DNA from 2 places in the Peribacillus sp. FSL P2-0133 genome. Region 1 is predicted to be linked to the other one. Evidence: a T-box and tRNA genes for the amino acid it is inferred to sense, from the RefSeq annotation. Region 1 holds a T-box; the other holds one or more tRNA genes.
What was found. A T-box is a leader RNA that pairs with one kind of tRNA and senses whether it is charged. The one in region 1 lies ahead of tyrS (tyrosine--tRNA ligase), so its partner is inferred to be a tRNA-Tyr.

Region 1 (7,702 bases):
GGTTTCGCTTTATGTTCATAGATGACCTCGCCATCTTTCGATACGATTTTATCGATCATATAAGCATCGACGAATTCCCCCGAATTGGCAAATGTGCCAAATGCATTGACGTTCTCTTCAACGGTTACACCTCTGTCCATGGCACCCAATGACATGGCAAGATTTGAGTAATCCCCATTCGTTACAGTTGTAAAGCCCATTTTTTCCAAATAGGCAGCAGGCCTTTGGTTGATTATTTTCATGTAAAAGAGCGCTGCAGGGATATTATAGGAATTCTTAAGTGCCTCACGGGCTGTCGTTACCCCCGTATAGCTTCCGCCGCCATAGTTTCCTGGACGCCACGCTTTGCTGCCTGCTGGAATGGAAATGGGTACGTTGGCTGATACACTTCCAGGTGAGATTTTTCCTAACTCAATACCTGGGCCATATACGAGCAGCGGCTTCATCGTTGATCCGTTCGATCGCAGTGATGCAGTTGCATGATTCGTCTGTTCCCGCTTGAAATCACGGCCGCCTACGAAACTGATGATTTTTCCTGTTTTATTTTCGATAAGAATGGCCCCGGCTTCAACGGGCTCACTCACCGTTTTCATTTCTTTCGTATCAGGATCGACGACTTGTGCCGTCTTATCGTATCCGTAATTCGGATAGTTTTTCGTTACTTCCTGCATCTTGTCATAAATCTTTTTATCGATTGTCGTATAGATCTGATAGCCGTTTTGACGCAGCTTACGATCGGCAAGTGCTAGATATTGATCTTTTAAATCATCATTCTTTAAATCTTTCTCTTCATATCCATCTTCTTTTGCCAGACTGACAGATAGGATTTCGATGGAGCGTTTTTCGATTTCATAGGTGAGCCATGGATATTTCTCGGATGGCATCTCCGTTTTACCGATAAAGTCTTTTGTTATGTCGTATGCGACTGCTTTATCATATTCTTCTTTTGTTATGTATCCGTTACTATACATCCGCTTTAAAACGGTTTTCATCCGGTTGATGCCGGGCTCTTGATTTTCTTTCAGTTTTCCTTTCTGGGTATATGGTGTATAACCGAAAGGGCTTTGCGGCAATCCAGCGATAAAGGCTGATTGGGGCAGTGTCAGATCTTTGGCCTCCACGCCAAAAATACCTTCAGCGGCGGACTCGACACCAGCGATGTTACGGCCTGAAGAGTTTCGTCCCAAAGTGGAGACGTTTAAGTAGGTTTCCAAAATCTCTTCTTTTTCAAAGAACTTTTCGACCCGGAGCGCAAGAAGGATTTCTTTTGCTTTCCGTTCAAATGATACTTCGTTGGTGAGGACCTGGTTTTTAATGAGCTGCTGTGTTAATGTACTTCCTCCCGATTGGACGGATGCATTTGAAAATTCCTGGTAAACGGCACGCAGGATGGCTTTCGGGACAACTCCATCATGTTCATAAAAATACTCATCTTCTGTAGCGATGACTGCATTTTTTAGATGCTCGGAAACTTTATCGATGGACACTTCTTCACGCTCAAGGTCACTCTTAAGCTTGCCCAAGTATACGTTATCAGCAAAGTATACTTCAGAGGTCTCTTCATAATTGTAAATGTCTTTTTTTAAATCTTCTTTTGAGCGTACCGGCTCATCATTGACGAGGGCAGCGAAATAGCCGGCCCCGACGCCGCCGGCGAATGAGAATCCTAGAATCCCGACAATAATGAGGATCAGCGTTAAATTCCAAATGACTTGGTATGTAACCCGCGCGTTTTTGTGTGTTTTTTCATTTTGAAAAAAACGGGTCAGCTGCTTCCAGATTGTTAGAAATCTATCTTTTTGATTATTATTCATCGTATCATACCCCCTGAAATCACATATATTATAGCATATAACAGGTAGGGGAAAGGCATCTTTCTTATTTTTCTAGAATCTGTAAGAGTGGTGTTGACAATGATTCTTATGTATGATAAAAGTTTATTAACAATAATAAAATGATTAAATGATCGCGATGATAGGACCCAGTAGTCAGACTATCCCTGTTTCAGAGAGCCGGTGGTTAGTGGAAATCGGTACAAATGGTATGATGAATTACTTCCTTGAGCATTTGCTGTGAAATGATTAGTAGCAGGAAACGGTTGACGGCCGTTATTCGTCTTGAGCGGAGGGCATATTATGTCCTCAAGTTGGGTGGTACCGCGAATTCATTCGTCCCTTCATATTTTATGAAGGGGCGTTTTTGTGTGCTTTTTGCGGGTTTTTTCTAAGATGGAGGAGGAATATTTAATGGAATTGCTTAAAGACCTCGAGTGGAGAGGGATTATTTATCAACAAACGGATGAAGAGGGTTTTAAGGCCCTTTTAGAAAAAGAGAAAATTTCTTTATACTGTGGTGTCGATCCAACTGCGGATAGTATGCACATCGGACATCTATTGCCATTCTTGACATTGCGCCGTTTCCAGCAGCACGGACATCGTCCACTTGTGCTAGTAGGCGGTGCGACTGGACTTATTGGTGATCCAAGCGGTAAAAAAGAGGAACGCCAGCTGCAAACTCTGGAAAAAGTGCTTTATAATGCAGACTGCATAAAAGGGCAGCTATCCCACATCTTTGAATTCGACGGTGAAAATGGTGCGGTCATGGTCAATAACTATGACTGGATAGGTAAAATCGATATGGTTACATTCTTGCGGGATTACGGGAAATACATCGGTATAAACTACATGCTGGCAAAAGATACGGTTGCTTCCCGCTTGGATACGGGAATTTCCTTTACTGAATTTGCGTACACGATCTTACAAGGAATTGATTTCGGTCATTTATACAGCAATTACGACTGTAAATTGCAAATTGGCGGCAGTGATCAATGGGGCAACATTACGACCGGTCTTGAAATGATCAGGAAATCCAATGATGAGAATGCTAAAGCATTCGGTATGACGATCCCGCTCGTAACGAAAGCGGATGGAACGAAATTCGGTAAGACGGAAGGCGGAGCGATTTGGCTTGACCCGGAAAAGACGACTCCGTATGAATTTTACCAATTCTGGATCAATACAGCCGATGCTGATGTCGTGAAATACCTGAAATTCTTCACATTCCTATCTCGTGAGGCGATTGAAGAGTTAGAGCAATCCGTACAGTCCGAACCGCATTTGCGTAAAGCACAAAAAGCTTTAGGGGAAGAAATGACCCGTTTGATTCATGGTCAGGAAGCTCTTGACCAAGCAATCAAAATCTCTGCCGCCCTATTCAGCGGTGAGGTGAAGAATTTAAGTGCAGCGGAAATCAAATTGGGCTTTAAAGATGTCCCTAGCTTCGAACGTGAGAGCAAAGAAGATATCGGTTTGGTCGATTTAATCGTTGAAGCGAAAATTTCGCCATCAAAGCGTCAAGCCCGTGAAGATATTCAGAATGGGGCAATCTCCATTAATGGGGAGAAAGTGACTGATCTGCAATATGTAGTGACGGAAGCTGCCAAGATTGAAGGGGAGTTCATCCTCGTTCGTCGCGGCAAGAAGAAATACACATTAGTGAAATGATTGTTCAAAGCCCGGCTGAATCCCAGCCGGGCTTTGTCATGCAAGGGTGTTTAGGTGCAAAAAAAAACCCCATCCAAGGATGAGGTTTTTTGAAGTTATTAACGAGAGTAGAACTCAACGATAAGAGCTTCGTTAATTTCAGCAGGCAATTCAGAACGTTCTGGTAAACGAGTGAAAGTACCTTCTAATTTCTCAGCATCGAAAGTAAGGAAATCAGGAACGAAGTTAGTTGCTTCAACTGATTCTTTGATGATTGAGAAGTTGCGTGATTTTTCACGAACTGAGATTGTTTGTCCAAGAGACACTTTGTAAGATGGAATGTCTACGCGGCTTCCGTCTACAGTGATGTGACCGTGGTTAACAAGTTGACGTGCTTGACGACGTGTACGAGCTAAACCAAGACGGTAAACTAGGTTGTCAAGACGTGATTCAAGAAGAATCATGAAGTTTTCACCATGAACACCTTTAAGTTTGCCAGCGCGGTCGAACATTGAACGGAATTGACGTTCAGTGATTCCGTACATGTGACGAAGTTTTTGTTTCTCTTGCAGTTGCATTCCGTATTCAGAAATTTTTCTGCGTTGGTTAGGACCATGTTGTCCTGGAGCATAAGGGCGTTTTTCTAATTCTTTACCAGTACCTGTTAGGGAAATTCCTAAACGACGGGATAGTTTCCAGCTTGGGCCAGTATAACGAGCCATAGGATGACTCCTCCTTTAAATGTTTTTATTTTGGTAAAATAAAAACCGTGTGAATGTACGATCATGACCATTTTGTTTTCATGTACCTTCGCCCTAGCAGCAGAGAGTTACGAGATACACCTCTGAATTGAGGAACAAAATGAGAACATAAAGGCTGTCACATAGGCTGCAATATTTTACACAAGGAGTATTGTATAATATTCTGCTCAATGAGTCAAGGACAGTTATGATTTATTAAGGAATAGATAAAGAGAATCACAGCAGGAAAATACAAAATATTAAAAAAATGCAATTTATAGAGTGTTTTTTTTCATTGTAAGCATTATGAAATAATGAATCCAAAAATTATGGATGGTTTGAGACATTTCTTGGGTGCCTATGCCATGGGTGTGTTTCATTCTTCGCTAAAAATGTCAAAAGGGCCGATGAGGGGTTTTATATTGCGAAAAGTTCAGGAAAGGACCGGGTACATGTACAACGGGTCCTGTAATGGAAAAGGGAGCAGGCAAGGTTTGCCGCTCCCTTTTCCATTATAGATGATTGGAAAGGATTTCAGCGAACTTCTCCAGTCCTTGCTGATCCATTTCGTCAAAACGGTCCGTTATCGGGCTGTCGATATCGAGGACACCGAGCAATTTGCCATCCTTCATGAGCGGTATGACAATTTCAGATCTTGATGCCGCATCGCAGGCGATATGTCCAGGGAATTGGTGGACATCCTCTACGCGCAGGGTTTTTTCAGTTGCCGCTGAAGTCCCGCATACGCCCTTGCCCATTGGGATGCGGACACAGGCTGGAAGACCTTGAAAGGGTCCTAGAATTAATTGGCCTTCTTCATATAAATAAAAGCCTACCCAGTTAATCTCATCGAGAAAAAGATTAAGTAAAGCTGCCGCATTGCTTAAATTGGCTATTTGGTTCGTTTCATCTTCGATTAATGCAAGTAGTTGTTTTTGGACCAGTTCATAGTTTTTTTCTTTTTTTCCTTGATACATTTCGACATTAAACAAAAGCGTTCACCTGTCTTCCGCATATTTTTACAGCACTATCTAATCATGATGCTTTATTGTTGGGAAATTGTCGAGAACTTACTAAAGGATTCAGGCTCTTCCGTGAAGAAGTAGTCCACAAGACTTGTCTCAAAGAAAGCGAGGGATTGCCTGAATGAATCGCCAGACGCCAACGAAACAAGCCATTGTGGAAGCCGCATTGCATTTATTTCATTTAAAAGGCTATCATGCTACATCCATACGGGATATTGCGAATAAAGCGAAAGTGAACGCTGCAAATATTGCCTACTATTTCAAGAATAAACAGGGGTTGCTGGAATTCTGTTTCATTTCCTATTTAGAAGAGTATATCCTGGTCCTTGATAAGAACATGACATTGCTCGAACTTAAAGGCCCGCAGCATTGCTTGATGAATCTTGTAAAGGATATTCTTGCTTTCCAGAGGGAAAACTTCCTTGCTGCACGGTTCATATATGGGGAATCTTCACTCGATTCCAATTTAAACCGCGAAATTCATTCGACTTATTTTACTAAGGAAAAGTCTTATTTTCAATATATTTTGGAACAAGGAATCAAGAGCAGGAGTTTCCAGCAGGTCTCCGTTCCCATGTATATGCTGCAGTTGAAGGGATTATTGACGGCCCCTGTCCTGCATACCCATTATGCGATGGATGTGCTTCATGTCTTCCCGCAGGAAGCCTATTACACGAATATTTATGCCAATGAAGTCGGACGTTTTCTGCAAGATACCCTTTTCATTGCCGAAGACTTACAGCCACTGTTAGCCGGCCGGCCTGAAGTGTTTACATGAGTTACCCTTTAAAACCTGCAATCAGTGCCTGATGGCCCTGACCCAAATCTTTAGCCTGATGGGCATCGGAACCGTAAATAAGCGGAATTCCGAGATCTAAAGCACGTTTTGCAAATCGTTCAGGAGGATAGGGCTCACCGCATAGCGGCTTTACAAGCCCGGCTCCATTATAATCTAGTTCATACCTTTGATCCTTGATCATGTCGAGAACCTTGTAAACCCGCTCGTCAAAACTTGATGCCGGCGGATATCGATGCTGGAATTTATGGACAAGCGTAATGTGCCCGATCCGTTTTGGTTTATATATGCCTAAATCAGCTTCAATTGATTTTTCCAGTGTATCGTAATATTTGGTATAAACCGAATCCACTGAACCTAGTTCATTGGCAATCTCACCAAAACCATTATCGCTGAAATCGATGCAATGCCAACTGTTTTGATGCTTGATGAAGTGGACGGAAAGTATACTATCATCAAGGAATTCTCCGATTTCGTCGAGGAATGCTTTTGTTTCATTTTCATACCCCTCTATAAAGTCAACCTCGAGGCCTGTTTTGATCAGGATTTTGTCTTTATAGCGTTCTTTCAGTACGCGGAGCTCTTGAAAGTAATCCAGGAGCAGGGCAGCGTCCATGCCGCTGTCTTTTTCAGGGGTAGGATCTTGAAAATTTCGTGGCAATGGAGCATGTTCCGTAAATGTGATTTCCTTTAATCCTAGCTCGATTCCCCGCGTAATATATTCATCGAATTTATCCGTAGAGCCGTGTGGGCAAAACGGAGTGTGCACATGACCGTCAGCTTTCATGGTTCTTCCCTCCCAAAAAACAGGTATTTGTAGCAATTTTCTACAAAAAAATCATTTTTCTCGTCAAAAATTATTGCTAACATGGTATCATAAAAGCATTAAATTTAACATTTTTAAAATTGATATAAACGAGCAAGACTGTAAGGACTAGAACAGGGGGCTTACCATGGATTACATAATTGGGGTAATTGTATTAATTTTGATTTTCATCATTTGGGGTTATTTTTTCAAAAAGAAATATTTTAAAGAAATCGATCGACTGGAATCCTGGAAAATAAGCATCATGCACCGCCCCGTGCTGGAAGAGCTTTCTAAAGTCAAACAATTGAACATGACAGGTGAAACAGAGGAAATGTTCGAAAACTGGCGCATTGAATGGGACGCCATCATTACGGATCATATGCCCGAAGTCGAAGAGCTTTTATTCGATGCCGAGGAATTCGTCGATAAATACCGTTTCAGCCGATCAAAAGAGGTACAGCGCAAAATTACAGTCAAGCTGAATGAAATCGAAGAAATGATCAAAAAGATCTTATACGAACTGAATGAACTCGTAGGCAGTGAGGAAAAGAATCGATTGGAAATTGAGGATATCAAAGAATCCTACCGTCAATTGAAGAAATCCCTGCTTGCTCACAGGCATAATTATGGGAAAGCGGCTGATAAGCTGGAAAATTCCTTGGATGAAGTAGTGCAAATCCTCCAGAAGTATGAAGAAGAGACCGTGAACGGCAATTATTTGAATGCGAGGGAGCTTGTTCTATCCATTAAGGAAAAATTGGCGCTTCTGTCAGTTAAAATGGAAATGCTCCCAAAATTATTGGTAGATAGCCAATCAGAGCTGCATTCCCAGCTTCATGAATTGAAGGATG
Region 2 (7,702 bases), 1.7 Mb from region 1:
AAGCAGTTAGGCCGGAAACGAGGCAAATCCCGTTTCCATTAAGGCGGAGCTGTGATGGCGAGGGAAATATAGTACCGAAGTTCCTGATTCCACGCTGCCAAGAAAAGCCTCTAGTGAGATGTAAGGTGCCCGTACCGCAAACCGACACAGGTAGGCGAGGAGAGAATCCTAAGGTGTGCGAGAGAACTCTCGTTAAGGAACTCGGCAAAATGACCCCGTAACTTCGGGAGAAGGGGTGCTTTTTAGGGTGAATAGCCCAGAAAAGCCGCAGTGAATAGGCCCAGGCGACTGTTTAGCAAAAACACAGGTCTCTGCGAAGCCGCAAGGCGAAGTATAGGGGCTGACACCTGCCCGGTGCTGGAAGGTTAAGGGGAGAGGTTAGCGCAAGCGAAGCTTTGAACCGAAGCCCCAGTAAACGGCGGCCGTAACTATAACGGTCCTAAGGTAGCGAAATTCCTTGTCGGGTAAGTTCCGACCCGCACGAAAGGTGTAACGATCTGGGCACTGTCTCAACGAGAGACTCGGTGAAATTATAGTACCTGTGAAGATGCAGGTTACCCGCGACAGGACGGAAAGACCCCGTGGAGCTTTACTGCAGCCTGATATTGAATTTTGGTACAGCTTGTACAGGATAGGTAGGAGCCTGAGAAGCCGGAGCGCTAGCTTCGGTGGAGGCGTTGGTGGGATACTACCCTGGCTGTATTGAAATTCTAACCCGCGCCCCTTATCGGGGTGGGAGACAGTGTCAGGTGGGCAGTTTGACTGGGGCGGTCGCCTCCTAAAGAGTAACGGAGGCGCCCAAAGGTTCCCTCAGAATGGTTGGAAATCATTCGTAGAGTGTAAAGGCACAAGGGAGCTTGACTGCGAGACCTACAAGTCGAGCAGGGACGAAAGTCGGGCTTAGTGATCCGGTGGTTCCGCATGGAAGGGCCATCGCTCAACGGATAAAAGCTACCCCGGGGATAACAGGCTTATCTCCCCCAAGAGTCCACATCGACGGGGAGGTTTGGCACCTCGATGTCGGCTCATCGCATCCTGGGGCTGTAGTCGGTCCCAAGGGTTGGGCTGTTCGCCCATTAAAGCGGTACGCGAGCTGGGTTCAGAACGTCGTGAGACAGTTCGGTCCCTATCCGTCGCGGGCGCAGGAAATTTGAGAGGAGCTGTCCTTAGTACGAGAGGACCGGGATGGACGCACCGCTGGTGTACCAGTTGTCTTGCCAAAGGCATAGCTGGGTAGCTACGTGCGGACGGGATAAGTGCTGAAAGCATCTAAGCATGAAGCCCCCCTCAAGATGAGATTTCCCATGGCGCAAGCTAGTAAGATCCCTGAAAGATGATCAGGTTGATAGGTCAGAGGTGGAAGCGTGGCGACATGTGGAGCTGACTGATACTAATAGATCGAGGACTTAACCAACGCTTTTAAAAAAATGAAATACCTTCTTATTATCTAGTTTTGAAGGAATGAAAATTCTTCAAAAATGAATATAGTCTGGCAATGATGGCGAAGAGGTCACACCCGTTCCCATTCCGAACACGGAAGTTAAGTTCTTCAGCGCCGATGGTAGTTGGGGGTTTCCCCCTGTGAGAGTAGGACGTTGCCAGGCTATTCATTTAAATCTTTAAATGGGTTTTAGGAAACATTATATTATTCCGCAGTAGCTCAGTGGTAGAGCATTCGGCTGTTAACCGAACGGTCGTAGGTTCGAGTCCTACCTGCGGAGCCATATGCTTCCATAGCTCAGTAGGTAGAGCACTTCCATGGTAAGGAAGAGGTCAGCGGTTCGAATCCGCTTGGGAGCTTCCCAATCTATCTATGAACACAAAAAAAGTTCGGCCCGTTGGTCAAGCGGTTAAGACACCGCCCTTTCACGGCGGTAACACGGGTTCGAATCCCGTACGGGTCACCATTTAATTCGGAGGATTAGCTCAGCTGGGAGAGCATCTGCCTTACAAGCAGAGGGTCGGCGGTTCGATCCCGTCATCCTCCACCATTTTATTCTTTACTTGCCGGTGTAGCTCAACTGGTAGAGCAACTGACTTGTAATCAGTAGGTTGGGGGTTCAAGTCCTCTTGCCGGCACCATTTACAACCATATATTGCGGAGGGGTAGCGAAGTGGCTAAACGCGGCGGACTGTAAATCCGCTCCTTCGGGTTCGGCAGTTCGAATCTGCCCCCCTCCACCATTTTAATAAAATCCTGTGGATCAGTTATATATTCTCTGTATTGGGGAAATATATGATTACCACCTTTTTATTTTGTTGAACATTAATCATTACATATCATATATTGGGCTATAGCCAAGCGGTAAGGCAACGGATTTTGATTCCGTCATGCGAAGGTTCGATCCCTTCTAGCCCAGCCATTTGCGGAAGTAGTTCAGTGGTAGAATACAACCTTGCCAAGGTTGGGGTCGCGGGTTCGAATCCCGTCTTCCGCTTAATAAATTTTAAATCCCTTAGGGGCCTTAGCTCAGCTGGGAGAGCGCCTGCCTTGCACGCAGGAGGTCAGCGGTTCGATCCCGCTAGGCTCCACCATCAACTACATACACCAAAACTTACGTCTTAAGCCAAAAATGGTTTAAGACTTTTTTTTGTTTAAGACATAATTGGGTAAACTAATCCCCAGAAAGATATTATTTCACAAAAAACATATGTGATAGGAACGTGCATCTTTATACATGGAAATGTCGAGTTGAACCAATCGGCATATACGATATAAAATGATGGAAAGGGGGAATTGTATGTCTATTCAGAAAATTTCCGTCATCGGGTTGCCTATGGACCTCGGTCAAGCAAGGCGAGGGGTGGATATGGGACCTAGTGCCATTCGCTGCGCAGAGATTGTCGAGCGTCTTGAAAAGTTGAATATAGCAGTAGAGGATTTAGGGGATATAATTGTAGGGCGCCCTGAAAATGCAGATGAGCCTGGGACAAATCTAAAAAACTTACAGCTTGTAGCGAAGGGTAACTCCCTGTTAGCTACAAGAGTTGATGAAATAATAGAAGGGGGTTCCTTTCCGCTTGTATTGGGAGGAGACCATTCCATAGCTATAGGTACACTGGCAGGAGTCGCGAAGCACTATGAAAATGTGGGTGTGATTTGGTACGACGCACATGGGGATTTAAATACGGAAGATACTTCACCATCAGGGAATATACACGGTATGCCCCTAGCTGTCAGTATTGGGCTTGGACATCCGGACCTAATCAATATCCATGGTTTTGCTCCAAAAGTGAAACCGGAAAACATCGTAATAATTGGAGCAAGGTCATTGGATGAAGGGGAAAAAGAACTTATCCGTGAGAAAGGGATTAAAGTATTCACGATGCATGAGATCGACCGCATGGGAATGGCACGGGTTATGGAAGAATGCATTGATTATTTAAGGGAGAGAACGGATGGCGTCCACCTTTCATTGGATTTGGATGGAGTCGACCCAGCAGATGCACCCGGAGTGGGGACACCGGTGATTGGTGGTATAAGTTATCGGGAAAGTCATTTGGCCATGGAAATGCTTGCGGAATCCAACTTGATTACATCAGCTGAATTCGTTGAAGTGAATCCCGTTTTAGATGAGCGAAATAAGACGGCGATCGTGGCCGTGGCTCTAATGGGTTCGCTATTTGGAGAAAAATTATTATAACTGAAAAAATAAAAGAAACAGTAACCGGCTTGTAATGGGTTACTGTTTTTTATATGCTAGAAGACGTAGGTTTATTTACTAGGGTGTATGTAACAGGAACATATCTATAGATAAATGGTTGCAATCGTATATCCATATTCACTTGAGGGCACGTCTGTCAGTGAGGTCTCCATTTTTAGTTAAATGGATGTATTGGATGATTAAAGAATCCAGTTTGCTGCTAACTTCAACAACTTCATTATCCACCATTGAAGAACGGGAAGCCAAAAACATCATTTTCTGTCTGTATTGTTCAATATGGTCTAAAATTTGTTCTGCAGTCATATAGAGAATCACTCCCTTGGATTTTACAATTTCTTACTATATAGCCCTGTTTTTTTTTTCTTAAACATAAAATGTAAAACTTTGTTAAAATTAATGTATTAAATTTTTGAAACCTTTTAGCTTACGGTTCGTAGTAATCGTATAGCCGCATGAGCGGGGGTAATACCGGAAAATGGATGCACTCATTAGAGAGAGAATTAATCAAGTATTAAAGGGAGACCATAATGCATTTGGGGAAATTGTCGAAATATACAAGGACAAAGTGTTCCAAATATGTTTCAGGATGCTCGGAAACAGGCAAGAAGCAGAAGATTTGGCACAAGAGGCCTTTGTAAGGGCCTACGTGAATATTCGAAGTTTCAATATACAAATGAAATTTTCTACATGGTTATACCGGATTGCGACCAATCTTTGTATTGACCGGCTTCGCAAGAAAAAACCGGATTACTATTTAGATGCAGAGGTGGCAGGAACAGAGGGATTGAATATGTATTCCCAAATTGCATCGGATATGGCGAAACCCGAGGAAGAGGTTGAATCTTTAGAACTACAGGAAACCATTCAAGTGGAAATAATGAAATTGCCCGAGAAATACCGATCGGTAATCGTATTGAAGTATATTGAAGAGTTATCTCTAAAGGAAATCAGTGAAATACTCGATTTGCCGGTCGGTACGGTTAAGACGAGGATACATCGCGGTCGGGAAGCCTTGCGTAAACAACTACGCCATTTATAAAAAGAAGGTGAGAAAAATGAACTGCCATGAGGAAATCATTGAATATATGCATGATTATTTAGATGAGGACATCAAACCGGAGCATAAAGAAGTTTTACGGGAGCACTTGCATAACTGTGCTGAATGCCGGGATTACTTTCATGAAATGAAAAAGGCGGTCGCTCTTGTACAAAGCACTTCCCATATAAAGGCCCCGGATGACTTTACAGCAAAGGTTATGGCTCAATTGCCAAAGGAAACGAAAACAACAGGTGCCAAACGTTGGTTCAAAAGCCATCCCTTCATGACAGCGGCAGCGATGTTCATCTTATTGATGACAGGATCTGTTTTTTCCACTTATAATCAGGACGAACATTTTTCAGTATCAAAGCAGCCTAACTTAGTGGTCGAAGGTGAAACGGTGATTGTGCCTGAAGGTGAGACAATCAAGGGGAATGTGGTAGTTCAAAATGGTAACATTCAAATAGATGGTGAAGTAGAGGGAGATGTGACAGTCATAAATGGGCATAAATATATGTCAAAAGCAGGGAATGTGACTGGAAGCATCCATGTTATTGACCAAGCTTTTGAGTGGATGTGGTATAAAGTAAAGGATACTGCAACCTCGTTGGTTCCTGCTAAAGAGGAGAAAAAGGAATAAGGAATAAAGCTGGGAGGGGGCACCGTTTTTTCATTTACGGTGACTTCGCTCAGCTTTATTTTTTAAAGGGAAGGGAACCCTTTTTCATGATTCATTTTTCCTATGTAAATTTCTCACACTAGTTTTTAGATGTATCATTTAAAAAATGGTATACTATTAAGGTTATCGTATAAAGATTGTAATTTGTATTTGGAGTAATACTGACTGGAGGAAACAACATGTCTTTAACCAACTTGACTGTTTGGGACTATGTAGTAAATTTCATTGATATTCTCCTTGTATGGTTTGTGATATATAAATTGTTAACTATTATTCGGGGCACGAAGGCTATTCAGCTGCTAAAAGGAATTTTTGTAATTGTCATTGTAAAAAGCTTAAGCAACCTGTTTGGTTTCAATACACTCGGATGGTTAATGGCACAAGTCATGAATTGGGGAGTATTGGCGATTCTCGTCATTTTTCAACCTGAACTGAGAAGGGCACTTGAACAATTAGGACGCGGGAAGCTCTTTGCAAGGGGCACCGTTCCGGAAGAGAATCAGCAAGAGCGTTTAGTCGAAGAAATCCTAAAGGCGTCCACCTATATGGCAAAAAGGCGGATCGGAGCCTTGATTACGATAGAAAAAGGTACGGAGCTAGGGGATTATGTTGAAACGGGGATACCGCTAAAATCCTATATTTCTTCAGAACTGCTCATTAATATCTTCATCCCTAATACGCCGCTCCATGATGGTGCAGTTATTCTGCAAAATAACCAGGTGGCAGCTGCAGCTTGCTATTTGCCACTATCAGAGAGTCCTTTCATATCAAAGGAACTTGGCACACGGCATAGGGCAGCCATAGGCATGAGTGAAGTTACGGATAGTCTTACGATTGTCGTTTCAGAAGAAACGGGAGGGATATCCGTCACTAAAAACGGGGAACTTTACCGGGATTTGAATCAAGAATCATTTAGGGCCATGCTTACAAGTGAACTGGTAGTGGAAAACATCAAATCAACTTCCTCAAGCATCTTTAACTGGAGGGGGAAAAAGAATGGATAAATTCACCAATAGCGCTTGGTTTATGAGAATCGTAGCTTTTGCCTTGGCGGCACTTTTGTTCATTTCCATTAACTTCGAAATGGAGTCGGATAAAAAATCCCTTGGTTTATCGACTGCCCCTGAAATCAGTACGGAGACCATCGAAAATGTACCGGTTGAAGTGTACTATGACCGTGAGAATCTAGTGGTGAGCGGAGTGCCGGAGGCGGTTGATGTTACTCTAAAGGGAGCAAAAAGCTTATTGATAAATGCGAAAAACCAAAGGGACTTTAAAGTGTATGTAGACCTTTCCGATCCTGCAATCTCAATGGGGGACAGAACTGTCACATTTAAAATAAGTGATTTGAATGAAAAGTTAGTGGCGACGATCGATCCGGAATATGCGGAGGTCAACGTTCAGGAACGGGTGACGAAGGAATTCCCCGTTGAAGCCGAGTATAATAGCTCTTTACTTGAAGAGGGATATACCGCTGGCCAGCCAACAGTCAGCCCGAAAACTGTCAAAATAACGGGTGCTAAAGATGCGATTGAACAAATTTCCTATGTAAAGGCAAACCTTGAAATAAGTAAGGGACTTAACGAAACGGTGAACAGCAAGGCAACCGTTAAAGCCCTGGACAGGGACTTGAACAAGCTGGATGTGACGATCGAGCCATCTACTGTTTCAGTTTCCTTAGAAGTGAGCATTCCTTCCAAGACGGTGTCGATAGCACCGAAGCAAACTGGCAAGACAAAGGATGGCATCAGAATCACGAGTATAAGTGTCGACCCAAAAGAGGTCACCTTATTTGGTTCGGAAACGAGCCTGGAGAAAATAGATGAAGTAGTTCTTCCTGTAAATATCTCGAAAATTGATGGTGATACAGAACTGGAACTTGATCTTGATAAACCGGAAAGTGTACAAAAAATGTCCTTGGGTAAGGCAAAGGTCAAGATTCGTACAGAGAAAGTTGATGTGGATGAAGAGAATGCAGAGCCAGTCGTAGAAGAGGAAGAACCAGAAACCGAACAAAAACAAGAAGAACAAGTAGTCGAAGAAGAAGCAGAAGAAGATGAACCGGCTGCCATTGAGTCTAAAACTTTCAACAATATACAAATAGTGCCTGTGGGCATACAGGATGACCAAAATGCCGAATTGGAATCCGATGTAACTAGCATCACTTTGCTTGGTGAGGCGGATGATTTGAAGAAAATAACTAAAGACGACATTAATCTTACAGTAGATGTGAGTAATTTAGATGAAGGTACGCATGATGTGGATTTGGCGGTAACAGTGCCTGAGGGAGTGGAATGGGAACTGGATTCTAAAACGGTT

Region 2: it has a tRNA-Tyr gene. The T-box ahead of tyrS (tyrosine--tRNA ligase) is inferred to sense a tRNA for this amino acid. The anticodon was not compared.

The regions. Positions count from the first base shown of each region.
Region 1 is NZ_CP150254.1:4,307,433-4,315,134, reverse strand. It holds gene MKY17_RS20730 (transglycosylase domain-containing protein) at 1-1,814, opposite strand, end outside; T-box leader at 1,963-2,179, shown strand; gene tyrS (tyrosine--tRNA ligase) at 2,247-3,503, shown strand; gene rpsD (30S ribosomal protein S4) at 3,602-4,204, opposite strand; gene MKY17_RS20715 (GAF domain-containing protein) at 4,735-5,214, opposite strand; gene refZ (forespore capture DNA-binding protein RefZ) at 5,369-6,025, shown strand; gene hisJ (histidinol-phosphatase HisJ) at 6,027-6,830, opposite strand; gene ezrA (septation ring formation regulator EzrA) at 6,997-7,702, shown strand, end outside.
Region 2 is NZ_CP150254.1:167,580-175,281, forward strand. It holds rRNA gene MKY17_RS00945 (23S ribosomal RNA) at 1-1,414, shown strand, start outside; rRNA gene rrf (5S ribosomal RNA) at 1,489-1,604, shown strand; tRNA gene MKY17_RS00955 (tRNA-Asn) at 1,650-1,724, shown strand; tRNA gene MKY17_RS00960 (tRNA-Thr) at 1,728-1,800, shown strand; tRNA gene MKY17_RS00965 (tRNA-Glu) at 1,833-1,907, shown strand; tRNA gene MKY17_RS00970 (tRNA-Val) at 1,916-1,991, shown strand; tRNA gene MKY17_RS00975 (tRNA-Thr) at 2,007-2,082, shown strand; tRNA gene MKY17_RS00980 (tRNA-Tyr) at 2,101-2,184, shown strand; tRNA gene MKY17_RS00985 (tRNA-Gln) at 2,289-2,363, shown strand; tRNA gene MKY17_RS00990 (tRNA-Gly) at 2,367-2,438, shown strand; tRNA gene MKY17_RS00995 (tRNA-Ala) at 2,460-2,535, shown strand; gene rocF (arginase) at 2,742-3,644, shown strand; gene MKY17_RS01005 (aspartyl-phosphate phosphatase Spo0E family protein) at 3,783-3,968, opposite strand; gene sigW (RNA polymerase sigma factor SigW) at 4,141-4,704, shown strand; gene MKY17_RS01015 (anti-sigma factor) at 4,721-5,344, shown strand; gene cdaA (diadenylate cyclase CdaA) at 5,563-6,387, shown strand; gene MKY17_RS01025 (CdaR family protein) at 6,380-7,702, shown strand, end outside.